DNA from 2 places in the Vibrio toranzoniae genome. Region 1 is predicted to be linked to the other one. Evidence: predicted binding sites of a transcription regulator. Region 1 holds the regulator's gene; the other holds the start of a gene.
What was found. Region 1 encodes CRP, which controls carbon source genes, mostly activating them, when cyclic AMP is high. Its sites were predicted from a motif close to TGTGANNNNNNTCACA; they were not measured.
Positions count from the first base shown of each region.

Region 1 (3,427 bases):
ATGATCATCCCATGGCAAGACATCGCGCCAGAGACACTGGAAAACCTCATCAAAGAGTTCGTACTACGTGAAGGTACAGACTACGGCGACGTAGAGGTTTCATTACAGAACAAGATTGACCAAGTGAAACATCAATTAGCCTCGGGAGAGGTCAGCATCGTGTTTTCTGAGCTACATGAAACCGTTGATATCCAAGTCATAAAACGCTTCTAGGCTGCGCTTAGAAAGGAGCCGTGTTATAGTAAAAATCGATTGCTAACAAGTATGTTACTCAAACGACAAGGGTTGTCATGTCCGCTAAACATCCAATTATTGCGGTGACGGGTTCATCTGGAGCCGGCACCACCACTACCTCAGAAGCCTTCCGTAAAATGTTCAATATGATGGACGTGAAGGCCGCTTGGGTTGAAGGGGATAGCTTCCATCGCTTTACTCGACCAGAAATGGATGTCGAAATCCGCAAGGCACGCGCGCAAGGTAAACACATCAGCTACTTTGGTCCACAGGCTAACGATTTTGGCGCATTAGAAGAATTCTTCCATCAATACGGTAATGAAGGCACCGGTAAAGTACGGAGTTATCTGCACACCTTCGATGAAGCCGTGCCTTACAATCAAATGCCAGGTACCTTTACGCCATGGCAAGAGATCCCTGAAAATTCAAATGTGATGTTCTACGAAGGCCTACACGGCGGTGTAGTAGACGGAGACATCAACGTCTCTAAACATGTCGACCTGCTAATTGGCATGGTGCCAATCGTAAACCTTGAATGGATACAAAAATTCGTTCGTGACACACGCGATCGCGGGCACTCACGCGAAGCAGTAATGGACTCAATTGTTCGTTCAATGGATGATTATCTTAACTACATAACTCCTCAATTTTCGCGTACTCATATCAATTTTCAACGAGTGCCAACCGTAGATACATCCAACCCACTCAACGCCAAAGGGATCCCTAGTTTAGACGAGAGCTTCGTAGTTATACGATTACGTGGCATCAAAAACGTCGATTTCCCCTACCTTTTGGCTATGATTGATGGCTCATTTATGTCTCGCCACAACACGCTTGTGGTGCCAGGAGGAAAAATGAGTTTTGCTATGGAGCTCATTGTAAGGCCAATCCTGCAGCAACTCATCGAAACCGGCAAAATAGGTTAACGGTACGACATTCCTATTGATTACTTTTCATACCGTGATCATGTGCACAATTTTGCGTAAAAAATCGTAGCTTGGTCACGATTAAAATCAAGAAATAGTACCTGAAAAAGGATACTATTCTTAAACGAAACACAAGATAGCTTGCAGCACTCAACAAGTGCTCTTATCCTAACGAGTCAATCCAGGCTTAGCTAAAATACGGAAAGCAGCAAGCATACCCTGCAGAGGAAGTAAGATATTATGGTTCTAGGTAAACCCCAAACCGATCCAACATTAGAGTGGTTCCTTTCACACTGTCATATTCATAAGTACCCTTCAAAAAGTACTTTGATTCATGCTGGTGAAAAGGCAGAAACCTTGTACTACATTGTGAAAGGTTCTGTGGCAGTTCTTATCAAAGACGAAGAAGGTAAGGAGATGATTCTTTCTTACCTAAACCAAGGCGACTTCATCGGTGAGCTTGGCTTATTCGAAGAAGACCAAGAGCGTACTGCGTGGGTTCGAGCAAAATCTCCTTGTGAAGTCGCTGAGATTTCTTTCAAGAAATTCCGCCAACTTATCCAAGTGAACCCAGACATCCTGATGCGTCTTTCAGCGCAAATGGCAAGCCGCCTACAAGTAACTAGCCAAAAGGTTGGTGACTTAGCGTTCCTTGACGTAACCGGTCGTATCGCTCAAACGCTACTAAACCTAGCGAAACAACCCGATGCAATGACTCACCCTGACGGCATGCAAATCAAGATCACTCGTCAAGAAATTGGCCAGATCGTTGGTTGTTCTCGTGAGACAGTAGGTCGTATCTTAAAGATGCTAGAAGAGCAGAACCTAATTTCTGCACACGGTAAAACTATCGTGGTATACGGCACTCGTTAATCTCGATTAACTGAGCCAAAAATTTGAAAGCCACCAAATGAAAATTTGGTGGCTTTTTTGTTATCTAAAGATCTAAAGAGCAGATGCGAGATGCGAATGGAACACTTACAACTTCCAAACGCAAACTATCTCGAAGCGAAGCGCACCCGCATCCCTAGGGCAAAGCCTGTGCTCGAATCTTTCTTTAACCGTTGGTGCTTTCAAAAATCTTGTCAGCCGATGCTGCAACAAACCCGGTATAAAGCTCACCATTCGCCATCGCATAGCGCTTAGCAAACTCATAGAAGCCACCAGGAATCATCTCATTGCCTTCCACAAATGAAACTGGGACTTTGTCTGCCATTGTTGATGATTGCTCTAATAAGACCTCTGGAGAGCCTTTCACCTCACCTCCAGATGCATTGATCGTGAATCCCGACTCATTCAGATAGTCATTCACAACCTGCACTTCATCGAACTTATTTAACTGGTTCACACTCACCGTAAAGTGGTTGGCACCGTAACCATGAGCCGCTAGCCAAGACGCGTATTCACTCTCTTTTGCTAGCACTTGGAAATCAGCGAAGCTCAAATCCCAGAGACGACCACCAAACAAGAATTCATGACCTTGAAGCTGACTTGCGTCAACTTGCTCAACCAACTTAGCAACGATCTGTTGCAACTCACTTGAGCACTCTTCTACCTTCAACTCACTAATGAACACTTTCGGCTGCTTTGGATCTGGATGCTCGTAATGCTTAGCGACTAGCTTCTTGCTCTCAAACAGGTAATCGCCACACGCTTTATAACCTAACTCAAGGAAAGGCTTAGCCAGCGTTTCAATTCCCAGCGGAGCTACATTGAAAGTACGCAGTGCAATATGATCATTAATCAGCGCTTCGTCTTCTTTTAGCAACTGGTGTACTTTCTCAGCCGATGGGCACAGCCTGTGAATGTAATCATCCCATAGTGATTTAAAGAGTAGATCGGGCGTCATGGTGACTCCTTGTCAGAGGTTCTAGCAAGCTAGTAATTTGGATTAGAAAGGGAGTGGCTGAGACCCAAAGTCAGCAGCCATCAGCCTGTGACATACTTGTTCTATTATTATCTACCGCCCAATCTAGGTGTCGGACGTGATGGAAAAGGAAGCGATAACACCACTTCCCTATTTCCAATTTAACGAATGAGCTTAGTACTCATTAGCCTAAATTACAGCTCAATACCCGGGCTAAACGTTGCTGGAAGTTGAGTTTCACCACCTTCCATTGAAGCCATAGGATAAGCACAGTAGTCAGCCGCATAGTAAGCACTAGGGCGTAAGTTACCTGAAGCACCCGGACCACCAAATGGTGCATCACCACTGGCGCCTGTTAACTGACGGTTACGGTTCACAATACCCGCTCGAATATGGTCAA
Region 1 covers NZ_AP025514.1:2,850,112-2,853,538, forward strand. The annotation lists gene OCU50_RS12995 (YheU family protein) at 1-213, shown strand; gene OCU50_RS13000 (phosphoribulokinase) at 291-1,160, shown strand; gene crp (cAMP-activated global transcriptional regulator CRP) at 1,401-2,033, shown strand; gene OCU50_RS13010 (DUF1338 domain-containing protein) at 2,218-3,009, opposite strand; gene astD (succinylglutamate-semialdehyde dehydrogenase) at 3,222-3,427, opposite strand, start outside.

Region 2 (3,427 bases), 190 kb from region 1:
TGCCGACCAATATGCGCTAAAACGCTTTAACGTTAACACACCTGATGAGCTTTATGCTGGCATCGGCAGTGGAGACTTACGTATTAACCAAGTGGTTAACCACATCAATGCATTGGTCAATAAACCAACGGCGGAAGAAGAAGATAAAAAAGCGTTAGAAAAGCTGCTTGAGTCGGAAAATAAGCCTGCACAACAGAGTCGTCCAAATAAAGACGCGGTAGTGGTTGAAGGTGTTGATAACCTAATGACACACCTCGCTCGCTGTTGTCAGCCTATTCCTGGCGATATGATTAAAGGTTACATCACTCAAGGTCGTGGTATCTCTGTTCACCGTAGTGACTGTGAACAACTAAGCGAACTTAACCTACATGCTCCAGAACGTATTATCGATACTGTTTGGGGGCATGGATTTGTCGGCTCATACATCCTAACGCTACGCGTCGAAGCGTTAGAGCGTAATGGTTTGTTGAAAGACATTACCTCACTGTTCTCGAATGAAAAGATCAGTGTGACCACAATGAAGAGCCGTATCGACTATAAACGTCAGCTGTCGGTAATGGATTTTGATTTGGAAGTGACCAATATTGAAATTCTGAGTCGAGTGACGAGCCGAGTAGAACAAATCAAAGATGTCATGTCGGTTAAACGCCTAGGCTAGTTTTTACGTCGTACTTGGCCTTCTAACTGTGTTAACTGCACTATACTCGCTTCATCACATAGGCAAGCTATGCTCAGAAGTCTCGTAAGTTTGTTGCCTTGTTAGAAGAACCAAGTACTTAGTAAAAACCGAACAATGCATTGAATGACGCGTTGTTTAACAAGAAAAACAGAAAGGTGAGTGGTTTTGGCTGCTCACCTTTTTTAGTTCTAGTATTTTTTTAGTTTGAGAACCTTTTAGTTTCAGTGAAGCTATAAGTTTAAAAATCAAAGACAGTAATAGGAAGAAAACGATGAATCACCCGATTGAACACCTTGAACAGATTATGACTAAGCTGCGCGATCCAGAAGGTGGCTGTCCTTGGGATTTAAAACAAAATTTTGAAACAATTGTGCCGCATACTATCGAAGAGACCTATGAGGTAGTGGACGCGATTCACAACAAAGACTGGCCGAACCTACAAGAAGAGTTGGGTGACTTGCTGTTCCAGGTGATTTTCTACAGCCAGTTAGCTAAAGAGCAGGGGTTGTTTGAGTTCTCTGATGTGGTTGATGGTATCAATGAGAAGCTAACACGTCGCCATCCGCATGTGTTCTCTGATACCGAGTTTGCCAGTGATGAAGAAATTAATGCCAACTGGGAAGCTGAAAAGGCCAAAGAAAAAGCACAAGCAGGCAAAACTCAAGAAAGTATTCTAGACTCAATACCAAACTCGCTACCTGCACTTTCGCGTGCTACAAAGATTCAAAAGCAGGTTGCGAAATTTGGCTTTGATTGGGACGCTATTGGCCCGGTGGCAGATAAGGTTTTAGAGGAAGTTGACGAAGTGTTGGAAGAGGCGCTGCAAGTCACACCGAACGAAGATTTGATTGAAGAAGAGTTGGGAGATCTGTTGTTTGCGACGGTCAATTTGGTGCGACATTTAGGTAAAAGCCCAGAAACGGCGCTGAACAAAGCTAATCTAAAGTTTTCTCGTCGCTTTAAAGGAGTGGAACAAAAAGTTCGTCAACAAGATAAAAATTTAACCGATTTTTCTCTACAACAGCTTGATTCCATGTGGGATGAGGTCAAAGTTGAGGAGAAAAGATAATCAAAGCTTTTATCATGAATTGATTTGAAGCAAAAAATAAAAAATTGCAGTGTGATAGATTTCACGTTGTGGCGATAAGGGGCTTCTGGTATATTTTCATCCCGTCCAGAAGTAATCCATTTCCCTCATTCAACCAATTTCAGGTTAAACATGACGACAAATTACATTTTTGTTACTGGCGGGGTTGTATCCTCTCTAGGTAAAGGTATTGCAGCAGCATCTCTTGCGGCTATTTTAGAAGCTCGTGGTCTTAAAGTGACTATGATGAAGCTTGACCCTTACATCAACGTTGATCCAGGCACTATGAGCCCGACTCAACACGGTGAAGTGTTCGTTACGGAAGATGGCGCTGAAACTGACCTTGACCTTGGTCACTATGAGCGATTCATTCGCACCAAGATGACTAAGCGTAACAACTTCACTGCAGGTCGTGTTTACTCAGACGTACTCGCTAAAGAGCGTCGCGGTGATTACCTAGGTGCAACTATTCAGGTTATCCCGCACATCACTAACTCTATCAAAGAGCGTGTTATTTCAGGTGCATCTGGCCACGATGTTGCGATCGTTGAAGTTGGTGGTACGGTTGGTGATATCGAATCTCTACCATTCATGGAAGCGATTCGTCAGCTAGCAGTAGAACTAGGCCGTGAACGCGCAATGTTCATGCACCTTACTCTAGTGCCATACCTAGCAGCAGCGGGCGAAGTGAAAACTAAGCCAACGCAACACTCTGTAAAAGAGCTACTGTCTATTGGCATTCAGCCAGACATCCTAGTTTGTCGTTCAGACCGCAACATTCCTGCGAACGAGCGTAAGAAAATTGCCTTGTTCTGTAATGTGCAAGAAAATGCAGTTATTTCTATGCGTGATGTTGACTCTATCTACAAGATCCCTCAGCTTATTAAAGCTCAAGGTACTGATGAACTTGTATGTAAGCGTTTCGGCATCACGGCTCCAGAAGCTGACCTGTCTGAATGGGAACAAGTTATTTACGAAGAAGCTAACCCAACGGGTGAAGTGACGATTGGTCTGGTTGGTAAATACATTGAACTACCAGATGCTTACAAATCAGTTAATGAAGCGCTAAAACACGCGGGCTTGAAAAATCGCCTAAGCGTTAATATCAAATACGTAGATTCACAAGACCTTGAGTCTCGTGGCGTAGAGCTTTTAGAAGGCCTAGATGCAATCCTAGTGCCTGGTGGCTTTGGTGACCGTGGTGTTGAAGGTAAAATTCTTGCTGCTCAATACGCTCGTGAAAACAAAGTACCGTACCTAGGTATCTGTCTAGGTATGCAAGTAGCGCTTATCGAGTACGCTCGTAACGTTGCGAAAATGGAAGGGGCACACTCTTCTGAGTTCAGCTCTGAAACTAAGTACCCAGTCGTTGGTCTTATCACTGAATGGACTGATGGTGAAGGTAAAGTTGAAGAGCGTACAGAATCATCTGACCTAGGCGGCACGATGCGTCTTGGTTCACAGCTTTGTCACCTAGCGAAAGGGACGAAAGCTTACGAATTATACGGTAGCGCGACGATCCATGAACGTCACCGCCACCGTTACGAAGTGAACAACAATCTTCGTCCACAAATCGAAAAAGCGGGCCTAAAAGTATCGGGCCTATCTGCGGACAAGAAGCTGGTTGAAGTAATTGAAAACCCGAACCACCCATGGTTTGT
Region 2 covers NZ_AP025514.1:2,659,378-2,662,804, reverse strand. The annotation lists gene relA (GTP diphosphokinase) at 1-658, shown strand, start outside; gene mazG (nucleoside triphosphate pyrophosphohydrolase) at 951-1,748, shown strand; gene OCU50_RS11935 (CTP synthase) at 1,899-3,427, shown strand, end outside.
Region 2: a site for CRP is predicted at 1,799-1,814, ahead of OCU50_RS11935 (CTP synthase). Genes of this name have one in related genera too.